Regions from separate parts of the Pseudomonas sp. GT1P32 genome, predicted to be linked through region 1. Evidence: predicted binding sites of a transcription regulator. Region 1 holds the regulator's gene; each other region holds the start of a gene.

Region 1 (7,742 bases):
ATGTGCGAGCCGGGATCGGTGCCGGTGCCGGGCGAGCAGGTGCGCTGCTGCCATAACTGCCGATGCTGGAAGGCGCAGGTGTCGGCGCGGGTGCAGCGACCGGTGCCGGCGCGCTGTAGGCGCTGACACGACGGTTACTGCGCGAGATGCTGAGAATCTTCTCGCACAGCAGTTGCTTGACCTTCTCGGGATTGCGCGAGATGTCTTCGAAATTCTTCGGCAGGAAATCCACCGCGCCAGCATCCAGCGCGTCCAGGGTGACCCGGGCGCCTTCGTGCGTCAGCGAGGAGAACATCAACACCGGGGTCGGGCAGCGCTGCATGATGTGCCGCACTGCCGTGATGCCATCCATCATCGGCATCTCGTAGTCCATGGTGATCACGTCTGGCTTTAGGGCCAGTGCCTGATCGATCGCCTCTTTTCCGTTGGTCGCCGTACCGACGACCTGGATATTCGAATCCGCTGAAAGAATTTCCGAGACGCGGCGGCGGAAAAACCCCGAATCGTCCACCACCAGGACTTTGACTACCATAAACACTCCGTTAGGCGGGGGCGAGGCTTCGTCGCCCCGCTCCCCCAGAATCAAATACGCCGTGCGGCGTAACGCTTGAGCATGCTCGGAACATCGAGAATCAGCGCAATGCGACCGTCACCGGTGATGGTGGCGCCCGACATGCCCGGGGTTCCCTGGAGCATTTTGCCCAATGGCTTGATGACCACTTCTTCCTGGCCGACCAGTTGATCGACAACGAAGCCGATCCGCTGGGTGCCCACCGAAAGGATCACCACATGGCCTTCGCGCTGCTCTTCGTGAGCGGCGGAGCTGACCAGCCAGCGCTTGAGGTAGAACAGTGGCAGCGCCTTGTCCCGCACGATCACCACTTCCTGGCCGTCCACCACGTTGGTGGTCGACAGGTCGAGGTGGAAGATCTCGTTGACGTTCACCAGTGGGAACGCGAACGCCTGGTTGCCGAGCATGACCATCAGCGTCGGCATGATCGCCAGGGTCAACGGGACCTTGATGACGATCTTCGAGCCCTTGCCCTTGGTCGAGTAGATATTGATGGTGCCGTTGAGCTGGGCGATCTTGGTTTTCACCACGTCCATGCCCACGCCACGACCCGACACGTCGGAGATCTCGGTCTTGGTCGAGAAACCCGGTGCGAAGATCAGGTTGAAGCAGTCCGACTCGCTGAGGCGGTCCGCCGCATCCTTGTCCATCAAACCTTTCTTCACCGCGATGCCGCGCAACACGTCGGCGTCCATGCCCTTGCCGTCATCGGAGATGGACAGCAGGATGTGGTCGCCTTCCTGTTCAGCGGACAAAATCACTTTGCCGCTGCGCGGTTTGCCCATCGCTTCGCGATCGGCCGGCTCTTCGATACCGTGGTCGACCGAGTTGCGCACCAAGTGGACCAGCGGGTCGGCCAGGGCCTCGACAAGGTTTTTGTCGAGGTCGGTTTCTTCGCCGACCAACTCCAGGTTGATCTCTTTCTTGAGCTGGCGAGCCAGGTCGCGAACCAGGCGCGGGAAGCGCCCGAAGACTTTCTTGATCGGTTGCATCCGGGTCTTCATGACCGCGGTTTGCAGGTCGGCCGTGACCACGTCGAGGTTCGACACGGCTTTGGACATGGCTTCATCGGCGCTATTGGCACCCAGGCGAACCAGGCGGTTACGCACCAGTACCAACTCGCCGACCATGTTCATGATTTCGTCGAGACGCGCGGTGTCGACCCGCACGGTGGTCTCGGCTTCGCTGGCCGGTTTTTCCGCAGGCGGCGCGGCAGCGGCGCGGGCAGGCGCCGGTGCAGCAGCGGCGGCGGCAGGTTTCGGTGCAGCGGCGGCAGCAGGCTTCGCTGCTTCGGCTTTTGGCTCGGGCGCCTTGGCGACAGGTGCCGGGGCCTTGGCGACGGGCGTTGCTACCGAGGAGGCGGCGGAACCGGTGCCGACTTCAGTGAACTTGCCTTTGCCATGCAATTCGTCGAGCAGCGATTCGAACTCGTGATCCGAGATCAGATCACCGCCAGCCGCTGCTGCGGTTGGCACAGCCGGGGTCGGTACCGAGGCAATGGCCGATTCCAGCGCGTCGACCGCAAAGTTGCCCTTGCCGTGCAGCTGATCGAGCAGTGCTTCGAACTCATCGTCGGTAATGTCGGAACTGTCACCTGGCGCTTTCGGCGCAGCCGGTGCGGCAGGCGCAGCGGGTGTTGCCACCGCGTCGACGGCGAACTGGCCTTTGCCGTGCAACTGATCGAGCAATGACTCGAACTCGGCATCGGTGATTTCATCGCTGGTCGCGGCATCGCCGGCCGGCAGCGGAACAGCGGCCGGGGCCTCAGCCTGAGCCTTGACGGCGTTCAGCGAGTCCAGCAGTTGTTCGAATTCGTTATCGGTGATGTCGCCTGATTCGGCTTCGGCAGCCGGTTCTTCCACCACTTCAGCCACAGGTGCGGCTTGATCGGCGGTTTGCGGCTCGGCCAGACGGGCCAGGGCGGCAAGCAATTCAGGCGTGGCGGCCGTTATCGGGCCGCGCTCGCGGACTTCGCTGAACATGCTGTTCACCGCGTCCAGCGCTTCGAGAACCACGTCCATCAATTCCGAGTCGACGCGACGTTCACCCTTGCGCAGGATGTCAAACACGTTCTCGGCGATGTGACAGCACTCCACCAGCTCGTTGAGCTGGAGGAAGCCGGCGCCCCCTTTTACAGTGTGAAAACCGCGAAAAATTGCATTGAGCAAGTCCGCATCATCCGGTCGGCTTTCAAGCTCGACCAGCTGTTCGGACAGTTGCTCTAGAATCTCGCCGGCCTCAACCAGGAAATCCTGAAGGATCTCTTCATCGGCGCCGAAGCTCATTAAGGGGGTGCTCCTAAGGTCTAAAAACCTAAAAAACCTAAAATGCTAAAACTCTAGAATCCCAGGCTGGATAACAAATCGTCCACATCGTCCTGACCGGACACAACATCTTCTCTTTTATCGGCATGAATCTGCGGACCTTCACCCTGAGAGAGATGTTTTTGCGGATCTTTTTCTGCAAGCATCGCTTCACGGTCATGTTCGATGCCCGCAAAGCGGTCCACCTGACTGGCCATAAGCACGAGCTTGAGCAGGTTGCTTTCAACTTCGGTGACCAATTGGGTCACACGCTTGATCACTTGACCGGTGAGGTCCTGATAATCCTGAGCGAGCAGAATGTCGTTGAGGTTGCTCGACACCGCACGGTTGTCCACGCTGCTGCGTGTCAGGAAACCATCGACACGCCGTGCCAGTTCACGAAACTCCTCAGCCCCGACTTCGCGACGCATGAACCGCCCCCAGTCCGTGCTCAGCGCCTGAGCTTCATCGCTCAGGCTGTTGACCAGCGGCGTGGAGTTTTCGACCAGATCCATGGTGCGGTTGGCTGCGGCCTCTGTCAGCTTGACAACGTAACCCAGACGCTCGGTGGCATCTGTGATCTGGGACACTTCCTCGGCTTGCGGCATGTGCGGGTCAATCTGAAAATTGACGATCGCACTGTGCAGCTCGCGGGTGAGCTTGCCCACTTCCTGATACAGGCCGCGGTCACGGGTCTGGTTGAGCTCATGGATCAGTTGCACAGCGTCGCCGAACTTGCCTTTTTCAAGGCTTTCGACCAGTTCGACCGCGTGTTTTTTCAGGGTCGATTCAAAATCGCCCTGTGAAGATTCGTTTTGGTCCATAGCTTCCCCGTGGCGCAGTTTCTCAACCGATGCGTTCGAAAATCTTCTCGATTTTTTCTTTCAACGCCTGGGCCGTGAAGGGTTTGACCACATAGCCGTTTACGCCGGCCTGGGCCGCTTCAATGATCTGCTCGCGCTTGGCTTCAGCGGTCACCATCAGCACCGGCAGGTGCTTGAGCTTTTCATCGGCGCGCACGTGGCGCAGCAGATCGATACCGGTCATGCCAGGCATGTTCCAGTCTGTTACCAGAAAGTCGATGCTTCCGCTGTTGAGAACCGGAATGGCAGTAATGCCATCGTCGGCCTCGACCGTGTTGGTGAACCCAAGGTCACGCAACAGGTTTTTTATGATCCGCCGCATCGTTGAGAAGTCATCAACGATGAGGATTTTCATGTTCTTGTCCAATTCGACCTCCAAGCAGACTTAAACGCGCCCAGCACCTGGACGCGCCATTTCAATCAATCCGGCAAAGCACTCAATGACTGTCTGGAGCACAACAGATCGAGACCGGTGCAGTTCAACACCACACCAGCCAAGTTCGCAGTGTCCCCACACTGCCTTCAGCGCGCTCGCCACTCCCCCAAACGCCCCCGCAAACGGGCCGCGCACTGGCTGTGTAACTGGCTGACCCGAGATTCGCTGACCCCCAGGACCTCACCGATTTCCTTGAGATTCAACTCTTCGTCGTAGTACAGCGCCAACACCAGTCGCTCACGCTCCGGCAAATTGGCAATCGCGTCCGCCAGCGCTGCCTGGAAGCGTTCATCTTCCAGATCGCGCGACGGCTCGAGATGAGCACTCGCGCCATCCTCATGCAGCCCTTCGTGTTCGCCGTCCTGCAACAGGTCGTCGAAACTGAACAAGCGGCTGCCCAGGGTGTCGTTCAAAATCCCGTAGTAATCGTCGAGACTCAATTGGAGTTCGGCCGCAACTTCGTGATCTTTAGCGTCACGGCCGGTTTTAGCTTCAATCGAGCGAATTGCGTCGCTGACCATGCGGGTATTGCGGTGGACCGAACGTGGCGCCCAGTCCCCTTTGCGCACTTCATCAAGCATGGCGCCGCGGATCCGGATGCCCGCGTACGTCTCGAAACTCGCGCCTTTGCTGGCGTCATATTTGGTGGATACTTCAAGCAGGCCGATCATCCCGGCCTGGATCAGGTCTTCGACCTGGACACTGGCTGGCAGTCGCGCCAGCAGGTGGTAAGCAATGCGTTTGACCAGTGGCGCGTAACGCTCGATCAGCTCGTACTGCGCGTCACGCGCCGACTTCTTGTAGAGGTTGTAACCGCTGGCTGTCATAGCACGGGTCCTGCCGTTTGTTGCACGAGGCGCTCGACGAAAAACTCCAGGTGCCCGCGCGGGTTGGCAGGCAGCGGCCAGGTATCGACTTTTTGTGCGATGGCCTTGAAAGCCAGGGAGCACTTGGAACGAGGGAAGGCTTCATAGACCGCGCGCTGTTTCTGCACAGCCTTGCGCACGCTTTCGTCGTACGGCACCGCACCGACGTATTGTAAGGCGACGTCGAGGAAGCGGTCCGTGACCTTGGTCAACTTGGCGAACAGGTTGCGGCCTTCCTGCGGGCTCTGGGCCATGTTGGCCAGGACGCGGAAGCGGTTCATGCCGTAGTCGCGGTTGAGCAGTTTGATCAGGGCGTAGGCATCCGTGATCGAAGTCGGCTCGTCGCAGACCACCAGCAAGACTTCTTGCGCGGCGCGAACAAAACTGACTACCGAGTCACCAATACCCGCAGCGGTGTCGATCACGAGCACGTCGAGGTTGTCGCCGATATCGCTGAACGCCTGGATCAGGCCGGCATGCTGGGCCGGACTCAGATGAACCATGCTTTGAGTGCCGGACGCGGCCGGGACGATGCGGATGCCGCCTGGCCCCTGCAACAACACGTCGCGCAGCTCACAGCGGCCTTCGATGACGTCGGCCAGGGTACGTTTGGGTGTCAGTCCCAGCAGGACGTCGACATTCGCCAGCCCCAGATCGGCGTCCAGCAGCATGACGCGCCGGCCGAGCTCAGCTAGAGCCAGGGACAAGTTCACTGACACGTTAGTCTTCCCGACGCCACCTTTGCCGCCGGTCACCGCGATCACCTGTACGGGATGCATGCTGCCCATGTTATTTCTTTACCTTGTCTTGCATAGACGGAGGCCACATTACTGGCTGCGCGTTCATCAACTGAACAATGCATGGCAGACCATCGATGTAGGTACAAAAACTGTTCATTAATACCTCAGCCAACCTGCTTGGTCGGGCTGTGATAAATATCAGCGAACATGTCAGCCATGGCTTCTTCGCTGGGTTCTTCCTGCATTTGCACGCTGACGGCGCGACTGACCAACTGATGACGACGCGGCAGATGCAGATCATCCGGAATACGCGGTCCATCAGTCAGGTAAGCCACCGGCAATTCATGACTGATCGCCAGGCTCAACACCTCGCCCAGGCTTGCCGTCTCATCCAGTTTAGTCAGGATGCAGCCAGCGAGCCCGCAGCGCTTGTAACTGTGATAAGCGGCGGTTAGAACCTGTTTCTGGCTGGTGGTTGCCAGAACCAGATAATTTTTTGATTTGATGCCGCGACCGGCCAGGCTTTCGAGCTGCATGCGCAATGCCGGATCGCTGGCCTGAAGGCCCGCGGTATCGATCAGCACCACGCGCTTGCGCAACAATGGATCCAGCGCCTGCACCAGGGACTGGCCCGGATCGACGTGCGTCACCGACACATTGAGGATCCGGCCGAGGGTCTTGAGTTGCTCCTGAGCACCGATGCGGTAGCTGTCCATGCTCACCAGCGCGATGTTCTGCGCGCCGTACTTGAGCACGTAACGGGCCGCGAGCTTGGCCAGGGTGGTGGTCTTGCCCATGCCGGCGGGGCCGACCATGGCAATCACGCCGCCTTCTTCCAGTGGCTCGACTTCCGGTGTGGCGATCATCCGCGCCAGGTGCGCCAGCAACATGCGCCAGGCCTGACGAGGCTCATCAATGTCGGTAATCAGTTCCAGCAGATCGCGGGACAACGGACCGGACAAACCGATGCGTTGCAAGCGGCGCCAAAGGTTGGCCTGGGCCGGGCGGCTGCCTTGCAACTGATTCCAGGCCAGCGAACCGAGTTGTACTTCCATCAGTTCGCGCAGGCTGTTGAGTTCGAAACGCATCGAGTCGAAGGCACGCGGATCAACACCGGTCGAGGCAGGCGCGGGGGCCGGTGCCGGACGACGAGGTTCAGCGTAGGTCGGCTCGATCAGCGGCTCGGCGGCGGTCAACGGCAGGCCGGCGAACAACTGGCGATTGGTGGACTTGTCGCTCTCGCCATCGCTGCGCAGGCTCAGTTCGGCCTGGGCGGTGACGATCCGCGACTGGGTCTTGCGCAGCTCATCCTCGAGTTCCATGTTCGGAACACGCGGGGCCAGCGCCGACAGTTTGTAATCCAGAGCGGCCGTCAGCTCGACACCACCGGCGATCCGGCGGTTGCCAATGATGGCGGCATCAGCGCCCAGCTCATCACGAACCAGCTTCATGGCCTGACGCATATCGGCGGCGAAAAAACGCTTAACTTGCATAAACCACTACCTCAGCCGTTGGGCCCTACTGTCGCAACGATGGTCACTTGCTTGTTGTCAGGGATTTCCTGGTAAGCCAACACATGCAAACCCGGGACTGCCAGTCGGCCGAATCGCGACAGCATCGCGCGAACCGGGCCGGCCACCAGCAGAATCACCGGCTGACCTTGCATTTCCTGACGCTGCGCCGCATCGATCAACGAGCGTTGCAGTTTTTCAGCCATGCTTGGCTCCAGCAGAACGCCCTCTTCCGAGCCTTGTCCTGCCTTCTGAAGACTATTGAGCAATATTTGTTCCAACCTTGGCTCCAGAGTGATAACTGGCAGCTCCGACTCAGTCCCCACAATGCTTTGGACGATTGCACGAGATACGCCGACGCGGACGGCGGCCACCAGCGCGGCAGTATCTTGACTCTTGGCGGCATTGTTCGCGATCGCCTCGGCGATGCTGCGAATGTCCCGTACGGGCAC
Region 2 (7,742 bases), 1.7 Mb from region 1:
CAGGCCTTGAGTTGGGTCGGGATGGTGAAGTTGTACATCGGAGCTGCGATGACGACGGCATCGGCAGCGAGGAATTCGGCCAGTGTCGAGGCGCTCAGTTCGGCTTCGTGCTGCTGGGCGGCGTTGCGCAGTTCAGCGGAAGTGCCGGCGGCGACCAGGGTCGTGGCGGAGAAATGGCTGATGGCATCGCTGGCCAGGTCGCGGTAGGTCACGACGGCGGTCGGCTCGGCAGCTTGCCAGGCGCTGACGACTTCACGGCTCAGCTGACGGGAAGCCGAGTTGTCACCAAGAATGCTCGAATCGATATGCAGCAGTTTCATGTGGGATCTCCAGGTGAGGACCGCCACGAGGCGATCTGATGGAGACAATCCTACAGACGAAACCAATAGCTGATTAGACCGCAACAATGCGATAGTTCGTCTCACTGATAGAACAATCGAGCTAAAACCATGCAAGACCTCAATGACCTCTATTACTTCGCCAAGGTGGTCGAAGCCGGCGGGTTCGCGGCAGCCGGGCGTTTGCTGGGGATTCCCAAATCACGGTTGTCGCGCCGCATCGCCGAACTGGAAGAACGCCTGGGGGCGCGCCTGCTGCAACGCACTACCCGGCAACTTAAGCTAACCGCTGTGGGCGAGCGCTATTTGCGCCACTGTCAGGCCATGTTGCTGGAAGCCGAGATGGCCGATGAGGCCGTGGCCAGTATGTCCAGCGAACCTCGCGGACGCTTGCGGGTGTCCGCCCCCGTCGGGCTGGCTCACGAAATGCTGCCAACGGTGATCAGCAAATTCCTCGAGAAATACCCTCATGTCCAGCTGGAGGTCATGCTGGTAAACCGCCGGGTCGATCTGGTGACCGAGGGCGTCGACGTCGCGTTGCGAGTTCGCGAACCGGGTGATGAAGACCCGCTGCTGGTGACCCGGCGCCTACGTCAGGCGCAGATGCTGATGGTGGCCAGTCCGGGTTTTCTTCATGGACGAGCAATCAATCATCCCGAAGACCTCAAGGGCTTGCCGGTGCTCGGCGCTCTGGAAGCGGACCGCATGGTGCACATCCGCCTGCTCGACCAACAGGGTAAAAGCCATGAACTCGCGCTCGAAGCGCGACTGGGCATCGATGACTTTATCGTGCGCAGGGCCTGCACCCTCGCCGGCCAGGGTTTTACCATGCTGCCGATGATGTATTGCGAGCAGGAACTGGAAAGCGGCGCGCTGGTGCAGTTACTGCCCGACTGGTCTTTGCCTGGCGGCTGGCTGCAAGCGGTCTACCCTCATCGGCGCGGGGTGATGCCGGCCGTTCGCGCCTGGCTCGACCATTTGATCGAATCATTCAATGCCTGTGGGGACCGACTGATATGAAGGCTGGGCGTATGAGCGAAGAGGATGTCGCGCAATTCTGTCTCGCGCTGCCGGGGGCGCGGGAAGATTACAAGTGGGGCGGCGTGCGGGTGTTTTCGATTGCCGGCAACAAGATGTTCGCCCTGCAGAACCTGCGGGGCGACTCTTTGGCGTTCAAGGTCGACAAGGACCTGTTTCTGGGGCATTGCGACCGCCCGGGCATTAATCCGGCGCCGTATCTGGCGCGGGCCCAGTGGATCATCATGCAAGCACCCTACCCGTTGGGCCGCGAAGAACTGCAAGGGCTGCTGCAACGTTCCCATCAACTGGTGGTGAGCAAACTGCCCAAACGCACGCAGGTCGGGTTGTTGCTTTAAAGCAGCGCCAGATTGGCGCCCAGGAACAGTTGATCGATCCAGAACACTTGATGCAGCAGCACGATCACCCAGAACAGCAACTGAAACGCCACTTTGCGGGTCTTGTGCCGAAACACCTGCTGGGCCAGCAACGCGCCCGGCCAGCCGCCGGCGAGTTCCACCGCATGCAACACGTTTTCCGGCGTGCGCCAGCGATCGGTCCGGGCCTTGCGCTTGTCGCTCCAATAAAGGAAGAACGCCAGCACGCTGACGATGCCATAGGCCGCCAGGGGAATCAGCGAAATCCCTCGCAGCCAGAACGACATCGAGCCGAACAACGGCAGCGCACACACCATCGCGAACACCAGCAGTTTCAGCCGTGGGTTCTGGATTCCGCCCCCGGACTGGCGCCCGGGATTGTTGCGTGCGCTGGCGTCATTCATGGCTTGACCGCTGTCCAGTCAACCCAGCCAAACTGCCAGGTGGCGAGAATGACCAGGCCAAATGCAATACGGTACCAGGCGAACACCGCGTAGCTGTGGCTGGCGATGAACTTGAGCAAGCCCCGGACGGCAATCATTGCGAAAATGAACGCGGTGACAAAGCCGATGGCGAACACCGGGAAATCGGCCGGGACGAACAGGTCGCGGTATTTGTAGCCCGAATACACTGCCGCAGCGACCATCGTCGGCATTGCCAGGAAGAAGGAGAACTCGGTAGCGGTCTTGCGCGACAGACCAAACAGCAACCCGCCAATGATGGTCGAGCCGGAACGCGATGTACCGGGAATCATTGCCAGGCACTGGGCGAAACCGACTTTGAGCGCATCTTGCCAGGTGATTTCATCGACCGTTTCAGCATGCACTTCATGCTGACGCTTTTCAGCCCACAACATAATGATCCCGCCCACCACCAACGCCGACGCGACCGTAATCGGGTTGAACAGGTAATGGTGAATCAAGTCGGAAAAAATCACCCCCAACACCACGGCCGGCATGAAGGCAATCAGCAGGTTGGCGGTAAAACGTCGGGCGCCGGGCTGCGTCGGCAAACCGGTCACCACATCGAGAATCTTGCGACGAAACTCCCACACCACAGCCAGAATCGCACCCAGCTGAATAATGATGTTGAAGGCAATGGCCCGTTCACCACCGAAATTGAGCAAGTCGGCCACGATGATCTGGTGTCCGGTACTGGAAATGGGCAAAAACTCCGTCAGCCCTTCTATAACGCCAAGTATCAATGCCTGAAAGGCGGTCCAAAGATCCATCAATCCCCCAAGAAGCGATGCGCCACGGCATGCCCCGTTAATATTTTTCAAAACATTGACTGCGATCAGCGTAGCTGCAGCCAGACGCGCACAGAATCCAGACGAAACCGTAAAAATTCCGTGAAAAATCAACTTGGATTCAGGTTTTTCCGTGCGGGGCCGAAATCCTATCAGACAAGCCTGAATAACGCTGCCACGTTATTGGACTTGGGTCGGATATGCCCGATCGGCAAAATGTGGTTGGATGCTGGCGGTCGTTTATTACAAGAAAAAGAAACAGGAGTGACAGCGTTATGAACAGCTTGCGCAATATGTCGATCAGCCGGCGTCTGTGGCTGATTTTGATCGTGGCCGTCATGATGCTTTTGACGTTGGGCGTGTTGATGCTCAAGCAGATTCACGAGGACCTGTATCACGCCAAGGCGCAGAAAACCCAGCACGTCGTGCAGACCGCCAGCGGCATTCTGACCTATTACCACGGGCTCGAAACCGCCGGCACGCTGACCCGCGAAGCCGCGCAGAAACAGGCGCTGACCGCCGTTCGCGGCCTGCGTTATGACCAGAACGACTACTTCTGGATCAACGACCTGACGCCGGTGATGATCATGCACCCGGCCAACCCGAAACTCGATGGCCAGAACCTCTCGGCGATCCGCGACCCGGACGGGTTTGCGGTGTTCAATGAAATGGTCGCCCTCGCCAAGGCCAAGGGCGCCGGCGCGATTGATTATCGCTGGCCGAAACCGGGCGCCAGCGAGCCGGTCGCAAAAACCTCCTACGTCAAACTCTTCGAACCGTGGGGCTGGGTGATCGGCTCGGGCGTGTATATAGATGACATGCAAGCCGAGTTCATGGGCCAGGTCTGGAAAGCGACAGTGGTCGGGCTGGTGATCGCCGCCATCATGGCGCTGCTGGTGATCCTGATTGCCCGCAGCATCGTCCGTCCGCTGCAGGACACCGTGAACGCCATGGCCAACATTGCCAGCGGCGAGAGCGATCTGACTCGCAGCCTCGACACCCACGGCAAGGACGAAGTCACGCAGTTGGCACACCACTTCAATGCGTTCACCGCCAAGCTACGACTGGTGATCAGCGAATTGCAGGTGTCCGCCAGCGCCTTGGGCCAGTCGTCCAGCGAACTGGGCAACGACGCCGTCCAGGCCCAGCAACGCAGCCAGCAGCAATCGCAACAGATGGAACTGGTGGCCACGGCCATCAATGAAGTGACCTATGGCGTGCAGGACGTGGCGAAGAACGCCGAGCACGCCGCCAGCGAGATGCGCGATGCCGAGTCTCAGGCGCAGCAGGGCCAGGTCAACATCGACAGCAGCCTGCAACAAATCGACAAGCTGTCTTCGACGATTGATCAGGCCGTGGAAGTCATTCGTACCCTCGCCGCCGAAAGCACTCAGATCGGCAGCGTGCTGGAAGTGATCCGTTCCATCGCCGAGCAAACCAACCTGCTGGCCCTCAACGCAGCCATCGAAGCCGCCCGTGCCGGTGAGCAGGGTCGCGGGTTTGCCGTCGTGGCCGATGAAGTGCGCCTGCTGGCCCAGCGCACGCAGAAGTCCACCGCCGAGATCCAGGCAATGATCGAACGCCTGCAAAGCCATTCCGAAGCGGCGGTCAAGGTCATCGGCGACAGCAGCCGCGCCTCGCAACTGACCATCGAACAGGCCGGCCTCGCCGGTGCAAGCCTGAATGCCATTGGCCAGGCACTGCGCAACCTCAACGGGTTGAACGCCTCCATTGCCAGCGCCACCCTGCAACAGGCCCATGTGGTCGAAGACATCAACCAGAACGTGACCCAGGCGGCCGGCTTGTCCCACAGCACCGCGCTGGCGGCGGAACAGTCGAGCGTGGCCAGCGTCCACCTCAAGGAATTGAGTGAGCAATTGAACGGGTTGCTCAAACAATTCCGCGTGTAGGCGCCTGGCTTGTCGGCGATGGCGCCCACGACATCGCCATCGCCGGCAAGCCGGCTCCTACAGGTTTCGGGTGAACCCACAAATCCCAACACCCCCGCGATCCGTAGGAGCCAGCTTGCTGGCGATAGCGCCCATGAAATCGCCATCGCCAGCAAGCCGGGCTCCTACAGGTTTGGGGTGAACCCAAAATCCCCAACACCCCCGATCCGTAGGAGCCGGCTTGCCGGCGATGGCGCCCGTGAAATCGCCATCGCCGGCAAGCCAGGCTCCTACAGGTTTGGGGTGAACCCAAAATCCCCAACACCCACCCCGATCCGTAGGAGGCGGCTTGCTGGCGATAGCGCCCATGAAATCGCCATCGCCAGCAAGCCGGGCTCCTACAGGTTTGGGGTGAACCCAAAATCCCCAACACCCACCCCGCGATCCGTAGGAGCCGGCTTGCCGGCGATAGCGCCCGTGAAATCGCCATCGCCAGCAAGCCGGGCTCCTACAGGTCAACGGGTGCTTTCTCCCTCGCCACCACAGCCCCATCTGCCACAATCCGGGTACAATCCGCTCCCCTCTTCGTCTGCACCAAGGAACCTCCATGTCCGGGCTTGAACTGTTTGCCGCCGCCCTCGGTGTCATTGCCGTCTGGTTGACGGTCAAACAGAATCCCTGGTGCTGGCCGATCGGTCTGGTCATGGTGTCGCTGTACAGTTGGGTCTTTTTTGAAGTGAAGCTGTATTCGGACATGCTGTTGCAGGTGATCTATGCCGCGTTGCAGCTCTATGGCTGGTGGCAGTGGACCCGCGCGGGGGATGCGCGGCAAGGGCGGCAGGTTAGCCAACTCAAGGGCAAATCGATCGCGACAGGTCTGGCCATCGGCGCCATCGGCAGTCTGTTGCTCGGCGCGGCCATGGCACACTGGACCGATGCCGCGCAGCCCTGGCTCGATGCGGCGCTGACGGGGTTCAGCCTGGTGGCGCAGGTCTGGATGGCGCAAAAGCGCGTTCAATGCTGGCCACTGTGGATCACCCTGGATGTGATTTTCGTCGGGCTCTTCGTTTACAAGGGCATGTACTTGACCGCCGGGCTCTATGCGTTATTTACCCTGATCGCCGTTCAAGGCTGGCGGGAATGGCGCACCGACCCGGCATTGCGCACATGAAAGTCCTGGTACTCACCGGTCCCGAATCCAGCGGCAAGAGCTGGCTCGCGGCCGAGTTGCAAGCGCAATTCGGCGGGGTGCTGGTCGAGGAATATGTCCGCTGGTTCATCGAACAAAACCCGCGTGATACCTGCCTGGCCGACATTCCGAACATCGCCCGCGGGCAATTGCAATGGGAAGACGAGGCCCGCGCCCGGCAGCCATCGTTGCTGATTCTCGATACCCACCTGCTGAGTAACATCCTCTGGAGCCAGACCCTGTTTGGCGATTGCCCCGCGTGGATTGAACAGGCGCTGCTGGCTCGCCAGTACGACTTGCACTTGTTGCTTTCGCCCGATCAGGTCGACTGGAAGGATGATGGCCAACGCTGCCAACCCGATTTGAGTGAGCGCCGGGCATTTTTCGACGCAACCCTGACATGGCTTGAAACCCATCAACAGCCCTTTCAAATTTTGCAGGGAAACTGGGCGGAACGTCGTTTTCAGGCACTGCAAGCCGTCAGACTGCTACTGAAACCCTGACCCGTTTTTAGGGGTTTTCACCCAGTAATTCCCCTGTTTTGGGGGCAAAAGTGTCCATCCCTGTTACACCCACCCCGCCCCAAACAGGCCGTCTCAACGGTCTGCACCCACTTCACCCATCAGCTGTTAAGCGCGTAATACACCTCGGCGCAAACCCTTGATCTAGAGCGCCGCAACCGCTTTTGTTGGGCAAAAGCTCCAGCGCCTGTCTCAGACATGAAACAGCCCCGACATTGCCCTCCCGGACAAAATTTTTAACCCGTTGAATTAAAACAAAATTCAAAAAACGGCACAGCATTCGCTCTCTCCTTCACATCGCTGACTAGGGCCAGCCCACAAAAAGAAGGAATTGCCGCTGTGGGGACTATCAATAAAGGCGTTACCTGCCTCCTCCTGATCGGATGCGCGTTGGGCTCAAGTGTCGAGGCTGACGACGGCATCATCATTATCAAACGTGATGTCCAGACACGGAACGCAGTGCAAGCGCCGGTGGCTCCCGACCCTAACCCCACGACCGCCAATGCCAACCCGAGCCAACAAATCCTCAGGCAAACGAACGAGTTGAATGACGGCGACTTTGCCAACGTCGTCAGTGGTGCAGGTATCACCCGCCTGGTCACGTTAGGCAACACAAACCTGGGCGGCAACATCACCACCCAGAATCAGCTTTCCAACCTCCCCGCCGGACGTTCGGGAGGTTCGGGCAACGGTATTTCCAACCTGGTCAATTCAAGCGTCCAGCGAGGCCTGAGCGGTCTGAACGTCATTACGGGAGGCCGTTGAGATGAATCGTAAGCTGCTGATTATTGCCATGTTTTGCAGCGCATCGAGCTTTGCTCAACCCCCCGTCATCAATAATGCCGACATCAGTAATTCGGGCGCGCAGTACCAAGGTAACTTCGCGGTCAACCAGGCTGCCGGCGATCAGCAGCAACAGGCTAATGCCCGGGCCATCGCCATGGGCCATGGTGCCAGCGCAACCACGCAGATTCGCCAACGATTGCATACCGAAGTCGACCCCAGGATGGATGCTCGAGCCAGCATTCAGGGCGACTCCTTCAGCCGCGGCAACGGCGTACTGGGCGTCAACCAGAGCGCGGGGGCCAGCACTCAGCAAGCCAATGCCCTGCGGATAAGCATCAGTAAACAGCCGCAAAGTATCGACGACAGCGTCCTCATG
Region 3 (7,742 bases), 1.7 Mb from region 1:
TTTCATGCCCCTCCAGATCGGCCAGGCACTGCGGCGTCCCGTGGCGTTGCAGATAACCGGGACTGGCGCAGGTGACCTGATCCAGCATGACCAGCGGCCGCGCCACCAGAGAATCGTCCAGTGACGATCCGCCCCGAAGCACGCAATCGACGCCCTCGCGAATCAGGTCCACCGGCCGGTCATTCAAACCGATTTCCAGCTCGATCAAGGGATAACGGGCCGTGAACTGCGGCAAGGCCGGGATCACGATCAGGCGCCCCACCCCCGCCGGCATGTCCACGCGCAACAAACCCTTGGGGTTGTGGCGCGCCGCGGAGAACACCGCTTCGGTTTCCTCCAGGTCCGCCAGCAAACGCACGCAACGCGGGTAATACGCAGCCCCATCGAGCGTCAGGCTGATCTGCCGAGTAGTGCGTTGCAGCAACTGCACGCCCAGATGTGCCTCCAGTTGTTTGATCAGAATGGTCACCGAGGCGCGAGGCAATTGCAGGCTGTCTGCCGCTTTGGCAAAGCCTCCCAGCTCGACGATCCGGGTGAATACGCGCATGGCGTTGAATCGATCCATTGTGCTGTCGTACCGGCTGATTGTTTAGAAATTACTAATAGTGATAGCAGTTTTAGCCGGTTTATCTGGATTCTGTCGAGGTTAACAATGGGCTTCACATTCACAGGGAGCTGATTTCATGCAAACACGTCAATTGGGAAAAAACGGTCCGCAGGTCAGCGCGATCGGTCTGGGCTGCATGGGCATGACCGATTTCTACACCACCGGCACGGACACCCGCGAAGCCACGGCCACCCTGCATCGCGCGCTGGAGCTGGGCATCAACCTGCTCGACACCGCCGACATGTACGGCCCGCACACCAACGAAGAACTGATCGGCAAAGCCATCGCCGGCAAGCGTGATCAAGTGTTTCTGGCGAGCAAGTTCGGCATCGTCCGCGATCCGGCGAACCCGACCGCCCGAGGGGTCGACGGACGCCCGGAATACATCCGCGCCTCTATCGACGGCACCCTCAAACGGCTCGGCGTCGAAACCCTCGACTTGTACTACCAGCACCGCATCGACCCGCAAGTGGCCATCGAGGAAACCGTCGGCGCCATGGCCGAACTGGTCAAGGCCGGCAAGGTGCGTTACCTGGGCCTGAGCGAAGCCTCGGCTGCGACGCTGGAGCGGGCGCACCAGGTTCATCCGATCAGCGCGCTGCAAAGCGAATATTCGTTGTGGAGCCGGGATCAGGAAGACAATGGCTGCCTGGCCGCGTGCCAGCGACTGGGCATTGCCTTTGTTCCTTACAGCCCGTTGGGTCGGGGCTTTCTGACGGGCGCACTGAAAAGCCCGGACGATTTTGCAGCGGACGACTACCGTCGGTTCAGCCCGCGTTTTCAGGGTGACAACTTCGCGAAAAACCTGTTGCTGGTGCGGCAAGTACAGGACCTGGCGGCGGAAAAAGGCGTGACGGCGGGTCAACTCGCGTTGGCGTGGGTGCTGGCCCAGGGTGATTACGTGATCCCGATCCCCGGGACCAAACAGCGTAAATACCTGGAAGAAAACGTGGCAGCGCTGGAAATCAAACTTGGCCGCGAAGAGTTGCACGCGCTGGAAGCGATCTTCCCGGCGAATGCCACCGCCGGCTTGCGTTACCCGGAAGAAATCCTGAAGTTGCTCGACCGTTAACCTGCGTCTGGCCCGTTCAATTGCCTGAACGGGCCAGGGCAATCCAGCCGTCCGTCACCTCCCTCCGTTCTAGCACGATCGTACCTAAAGCTCGACTTGAGCCAGCCGATAGCCCTTTGAAGCGTCCAGTTTCATACCGATACTCACAATAAGATCGCTGCTCAAAAGGACCCGGCCCCATGCCCGCATTCCGCACTATTCAGGCTCGCTACACGCTGTTTCTGGTCCTGTTCATTCTGCTGCTGTCCATTCTCACCGTGGTTGGCATCAGTCAACTGGTCGCGCCGAAGCTGCGCCACACCGAAGAACAAGTCGCGCTCAATCGCATCGCCGAAGTGGCCGAACAAATCCAGGGCGAACTGAACAAGGTTCAGGCGCAGCAGCGCAGCATCACCCAGACCATCCCCCTGCTCGACAGCGCCGCCATCGACACGGTCCTGCCGGGCCTGGTCGATCAGTACGGCGAACTGAAAGTCTTCGGTGGCGGCATCTGGCCCCTGCCCGGCCAGCGTGAAGCCGGGCGCAACAAGTTCAGCACGTTCTGGCATCGTGATGCCTCGGGCAAACTGGCGGTCAATACCTTCTGGAACAGCGACGCCGCGCCTAACTATTACGACCAGAGCTGGTACAAGGGCGGCATGCAAACCCCGCGCGGGCAATGCGCCTGGGCAGCGGCCTATAAAGATGACGCCAGCGCCGAGCCACGCACCAACTGCGCCATGGCGATCCAGAAAAACGGCGCAGCCTACGGCGTGTCGACCATCGACGTGACCCTGGGCTTCTTCAACGACCTGGTGGCGCGCAAGGAAAAAGACCTCGGTGCCGAAATGCTCATCGTCGAGGCCGACGGCAAGATCATCAGCAACAGCTCGCGCATCAGCGGACCGATCGTGCTGAAGAACATCAGCGAACTGGCCGGCAACTCACCTTTCGCCAGCCAAGTGAAGGCCGGCCTGCAAAACCGTGATCAGGCGCAGCGGGTCGAGTTCGACAACAAAGGCGAAGCCAGCACCTTCTTCATGCGCCCTATCGAAGGCACGCCTTGGTTCCTCGCCACTGCCCTGCCGACCAAGCTGATCACCGCCCAGCGCGACGATGTGCTCAGCACACTGAGCCTGCTGCAAATCCCGATGGTGATCCTGCTGGTGCTGTTGCAAATCTATGCGATCCGCCAACTGATCCAGCGCATGAAAGCCCTGAAGGCCAATATCGACGCGCTGTCCGCCGGTGACGCCGACCTGACCAAACGCATCACCATTCGTGCCGAAGACGAGCTGGGCGCCATTGGCCACTCGGTCAACGCGTTCATCGCTTACCTGCAAAACATGATCGGCGAAGTCACCCAGGCCACAGGCGCCATGGCGTCCAGCCTCGACAACCTGCAACGCACCTCTGCGCATACCAGCCAGATTCTGGTGCGCCACGCTTCGGAAACCGATCAGACCGTCACCGCCATTACCGAAATGAGTTCGACCGCCGAAAGCGTGGCGCAGAACGCAGCCGAAACCGCCGCTTTCACTCAACGCGCCAACGAAAACGCCGACCGTTCGCGGGTCGTGGTGGGTGAAGCGTCCAGCAGTGTGATTGCGTTGATCGACGAAGTGGCCAGCGCCACCCATAAAGTCGAAAGCATGCAGCAGGATGCCCAGCGCATCACCGAAATCCTCGGGGTGATCGGCGCCATCGCCGGCCAGACCAACTTGCTGGCCCTTAACGCGGCAATTGAAGCGGCGCGTGCCGGTGAGCAAGGTCGCGGCTTTGCGGTGGTGGCCGACGAAGTCCGCGCCCTCGCCGCCCGCACCCAGGCCAGCACCTCGGAAATCAACGAGATGCTCACGCGCCTGACCCAAGGTGTCAGTTCGTCGGTCAGCGCCATGGAAAACACCCAGGCCAGCTGCCAGTCAGCGGCCGATGCCACGGCGCGGGTCAACACCGGGCTGGACGAAATGGCCGGTTCCGTCAGCCACATCAATAGCCTCAGCACCCAGATCGCCACCGCCGCCGAACAGCAAAGCGCGGTGACGGAGGAGATCAACCGCAGCATGGTGCAGATCCGCCACATGGTGGATGAACTGGTGAAGAGCGGTCAGGCCAGTGAGCTCAATACCCGGCAGTTGCTGGAAGCCAATAGTCGCGTGAGTGCGATTATGGGGCGGTTCAAAGTCCGCTGATTAGCTGAAGGCTTTTGTGTACATATCCATTGTTTTGGTGATGGCTGATATGGGTTTCGCCCTTACGGCGAGTCACTTGGAAGAGCCCCAAGTAACCAAGGGCTCTTGCCCCTTTCGTTCGGTGCCTCGCTGTGGCTCGGCATGCCCTCGCTCCGGTCCTGCTCCGTGGGCCCGCCGCCATCGGCCATCCCTGGCCGGGGGCGGCTAACCCGGCATCCATGCCGGGTTGCCCACTGCGCAGAACCTCCACTCGGCCTCTCGAGGGGGCGCTCAGATCAAAAGCGGAAGGCGAGCTAACGCTCGGCCTGATGAGTGGTGAAAAGCGAAAGCGTATGGGATTCCCTGTAGGAGCGAGCCTGCTCGCGAAAAGCGTGTAGGCACCGCATTCATTCAGACAACCCGCGTTATCGTTGGCGTCCATCGCCAGCAAGCCGGCTCCTACAAGGGAAATGCACATGCGTTTGGATAAATACGATCAACTGTAGGAGCCGGCTTGCCGGCGATGGCATCCGTCCAGCCAATACATACGTTGACTGATCCACCGCCATCGCCAGCAAGCTGGCTCCTACAAGGGAAATGCATAGGTGTTTGGATAAATACGATCAACTGTAGGAGCCGGCTTGCTGGCGATGGCATCCGTTCAGCCAATAGATACGTTGACTGATCCACCGCCATCGCCAGCAAGCTGGCTCCTACAAGGGAAATGCATAGGTGTTTGGATAAATACGATCAACTGTAGGAGCCGGCTTACCGGCGATGGCATCCGTTCAGACAATAGATACGTTGACTGATCCACCGCCATCGCCAGCAAGCTGGCTCCTACAAGGGAAATGCATAGGTGTTTGGATAAATACGATCAACTGTAGGAGCCGGCTTACCGGCGATGGCATCCGTTCAGCCAATAGATACGTTGACTGATCCACCGCCATCGCCAGCAAGCTGGCTCCTACAAGGGAAATGCATAGGTGTTTGGATAAATACGATCAACTGTAGGAGCCGGCTTGCTGGCGATGGCATCCGTCCAGTCAACAAATATGTTGGATGACCCACCGCTATCGCCAGCAAGCCGGCTCCTACAGGGAATCCCATACGCTTTTGATTTTCACCACTCATCAGGCCGAGCGTTAGCTCGCCTTCAGCTTTTGATCTGGCTTTTGAGGTGCACGCCCCCTCGAGAGGCCGAGCGCAGGTTCTGCGCAGTGGGCAACCCGGCATGGATGCCGGGTTAGCCGCCCCCGGCCATGGATGGCCGATGGCGGCGGGCCCACGGAGCAGGACCGGAGCGAGGGCATGGCGAGCCTTAGCGAGCCACCGAACGAAAGGGGCAAAAGCGCTTGGTTACTTGGCGCTTCTCCAAGTGACTCGCCGTAAGGGCGAAACCAATAGCCGCCGTTACCGCAGAAACGGATATGTACACCAACCAAAGCCCGTGCAACCCAGAATCCCCCACAACCCCAGCATTAATTCGAAACAATCTCGCCGCTCTTTACCGGCTAAAGTAGTCAAAATGCCTCTTTTTTTGACCGCCATCCGAGTCGAGATCCCTCCATGCGAACCCATCTGCGTCTGGTCGCCCTGAGCGCCCTGTTCATTTCTTCCCTGGCCCAGGCCGCCGACCTCATCCCCATCGAAGTCCACCGCGACGCCAACTGCGGCTGCTGCAAAAAGTGGATCAGCCACCTGGAGGCCAATGGCTTCAAGGTCGAGGATCACGTCGAAGCCAACATGAGCGAATTCAAGCAACAGCACGACGTGCCGCCACGCCTGGCGTCCTGCCACACCGGTTTGATCAATGGCAAATTCGTCGAAGGCCATGTCCCGGCCGATCAGGTGCTGGCCTTGAGCAAGCGTGACGATCTATTGGGCGTGGCCGCGCCCGGCATGCCGATGGGTTCGCCCGGCATGGAAATGGACGGCATGAGCGACGCCTATCAGGTGATCGGCCTGAAAAAGGACGGCGCTGACGTGGTGGTGGCGGACTACCCTGCCGCCCATTGATGTCTGCGGCGTACATCGGGCTGTTTTTCGCCGCATTCGGTGCGGCGACCCTGCTGCCGTTGCAGTCCGAAGCGGTCCTGGTGGGGCTGTTGCTCAGCGAGCAGTACTGGCTCTGGTCGCTGCTGGCGGTCGCTACTTTGGGCAACGTGCTCGGCTCGCTGCTGAACTGGTGGCTGGGTCGCGGTATCGAGCGGTTTCGCGACCGGCGCTGGTTTCCGGTCAGCCCACGCCATCTGGACAAGGCCCGTATTCATTATCAGCGCTACGGTCATTGGTCGTTGCTGTTGAGTTGGGTGCCTGTCATCGGTGACCCACTGACGCTGGTGGCCGGCGTCATGCGCGAACCGCTGGGGCGCTTCCTGCTGATCGTGACGCTCGCCAAAGGCGCCCGTTACGGCGTGCTGGCCCTGGCGACTTTGGGCTGGATCGGTTGAACCATCACCCGCCGCGATTGCCTGTGCTTAATGCCACCCTAATCAGGCCGATCCAGCATCGCCGATTTCCTCTGGAGTCCATCCATGCCCCTCGCACGCTCCCGCTGGCTGCCCAGCCTGCTGCTGACCGCCGCACTGCCGGCCATCGCGGCCGAAGGTCCGGAATATGGCCCTGAACTGCAAGGCTTCGAGTACCCCTATACGGTCAAGCATTTCGCCTTTGAATCCCAGGGCCAGTCCCTGCAAATGGGCTACATGGACGTCGCCGCGCACGGCAAGGCCAATGGGCGCAGCATCGTGCTGATGCATGGCAAGAACTTCTGCGGCGCAACCTGGGACACGTCGATCAAGACCTTGAGCGACGCCGGTTACCGGGTCATCGCGCCGGACCAGATCGGTTTCTGTACCTCCAGCAAACCGGACAACTATCAGTACAGCTTCCAGCAACTGGCGGCCAACACCCAACAACTGCTCAAAGCCCTCGGCATCCAGAAAGCCAGCCTGCTCGGGCATTCCACGGGCGGCATGCTCGCCACCCGCTATGCGCTGCAATATCCCGAGCAGGTCGAACAACTGGCGCTGGTCAACCCAATCGGTCTTGAAGACTGGAAAGCCCTCGGCGTGCCATATCGCACGGTGGATCAATGGTACGAGCGTGAACTCAAGGTGACGGCGCAAGGCATTCACGACTATCAGCGCAGCACCTATTACGACGGCCGCTGGAAACCCGAATTTGACCGCTGGGTAGACATGTACGCGGGCATGGCCAAAGGCCCGGGCAAAACCCGGGTGGCGTGGAACTCGGCGCTGATTTACGACATGATCTTCACCCAGCCGGTGTACTACGAGTTCAAGGACCTGAAGGTGCCGACGCTGTTGCTGATCGGCACTGCCGACTCCACGGCGATCAACAAGGACATCGCCTCACCCGAGGTCAAAGCGAAAATCGGGCACTACGACGTACTCGGCAAACAGGTGGCGAAACTGATTCCTCACTCGACGCTGGTCGAATTCCCCGGCATGGGCCACGCGCCGCAAATGGAAGAACCGGCAAAATTCCACCAGGCCCTGCTCGCCTGGCTGAACAATTCCAACCCCGTTCATTGATGAGGTAAGGCGGATGGCTGTGCAGATTGCGGTACTCGATGACTGGCAGGATGTGGCGCGGCAGGTAGTGGACTGGTCGGCGCTGGACGCCATCGGCCAGGTGAGTTTCATCCATGACTACCCGGCGGATAACGAAACGCTGGCAGCACGACTGGCCGGGTTTGAAGTGATCTGCGTAATGCGCGAGCGCACCCGATTCGATGAAGACCTGCTGCGTCGACTACCGACCCTCAAACTGCTGGTCACCGGCGGCATGCGCAATGCTGCCCTCGACCTGAAAGCCGCTGCCGCGCTTGGCATTCAGGTCAGCGGCACCGACAGTTACAAACACGCCGCGCCGGAACTGACCTGGG

The links. The regulator FliA, encoded in region 1, starts transcription of late flagellar genes. The targets are predictions, from matches to a motif close to CTAAAGTTTNNNNNNNNNNNGCCGNTAA.
Region 2: ACYZUC_RS04560 (methyl-accepting chemotaxis protein) is a predicted target of FliA. The motif match lies at 3,102-3,129, and genes of this name have one in related genera.
Region 3: ACYZUC_RS04335 (methyl-accepting chemotaxis protein) is a predicted target of FliA. The motif match lies at 1,764-1,791, and genes of this name have one in related genera.

Annotation. Positions count from the first base shown of each region.
Region 1 is NZ_CM142704.1:2,623,894-2,631,635, forward strand. It holds gene ACYZUC_RS12025 (protein-glutamate methylesterase/protein-glutamine glutaminase) at 1-532, opposite strand, end outside; gene ACYZUC_RS12030 (chemotaxis protein CheA) at 583-2,856, opposite strand; gene ACYZUC_RS12035 (protein phosphatase CheZ) at 2,910-3,698, opposite strand; gene ACYZUC_RS12040 (chemotaxis response regulator CheY) at 3,721-4,092, opposite strand; gene fliA (RNA polymerase sigma factor FliA) at 4,260-5,000, opposite strand; gene fleN (flagellar synthesis regulator FleN) at 4,997-5,827, opposite strand; gene flhF (flagellar biosynthesis protein FlhF) at 5,944-7,272, opposite strand; gene flhA (flagellar biosynthesis protein FlhA) at 7,284-7,742, opposite strand, start outside.
Region 2 is NZ_CM142704.1:962,083-969,824, reverse strand. It holds gene ACYZUC_RS04585 (FMN-dependent NADH-azoreductase) at 1-320, opposite strand, end outside; gene ACYZUC_RS04580 (LysR substrate-binding domain-containing protein) at 450-1,358, shown strand; gene ACYZUC_RS04575 (MmcQ/YjbR family DNA-binding protein) at 1,355-1,714, shown strand; gene ACYZUC_RS04570 (DUF1294 domain-containing protein) at 1,711-2,136, opposite strand; gene ACYZUC_RS04565 (undecaprenyl-diphosphate phosphatase) at 2,133-2,963, opposite strand; gene ACYZUC_RS04560 (methyl-accepting chemotaxis protein) at 3,257-4,891, shown strand; gene pnuC (nicotinamide riboside transporter PnuC) at 5,478-6,041, shown strand; gene ACYZUC_RS04550 (AAA family ATPase) at 6,038-6,562, shown strand; gene ACYZUC_RS04545 (hypothetical protein) at 6,920-7,345, shown strand; gene ACYZUC_RS04540 (adhesin) at 7,347-7,742, shown strand, end outside.
Region 3 is NZ_CM142704.1:910,922-918,663, reverse strand. It holds gene ACYZUC_RS04345 (LysR family transcriptional regulator) at 1-565, opposite strand, end outside; gene ACYZUC_RS04340 (aldo/keto reductase) at 684-1,679, shown strand; gene ACYZUC_RS04335 (methyl-accepting chemotaxis protein) at 1,859-3,850, shown strand; gene ACYZUC_RS04330 (DUF411 domain-containing protein) at 5,399-5,848, shown strand; gene ACYZUC_RS04325 (YqaA family protein) at 5,848-6,282, shown strand; gene ACYZUC_RS04320 (alpha/beta fold hydrolase) at 6,367-7,389, shown strand; gene ACYZUC_RS04315 (D-2-hydroxyacid dehydrogenase family protein) at 7,403-7,742, shown strand, end outside.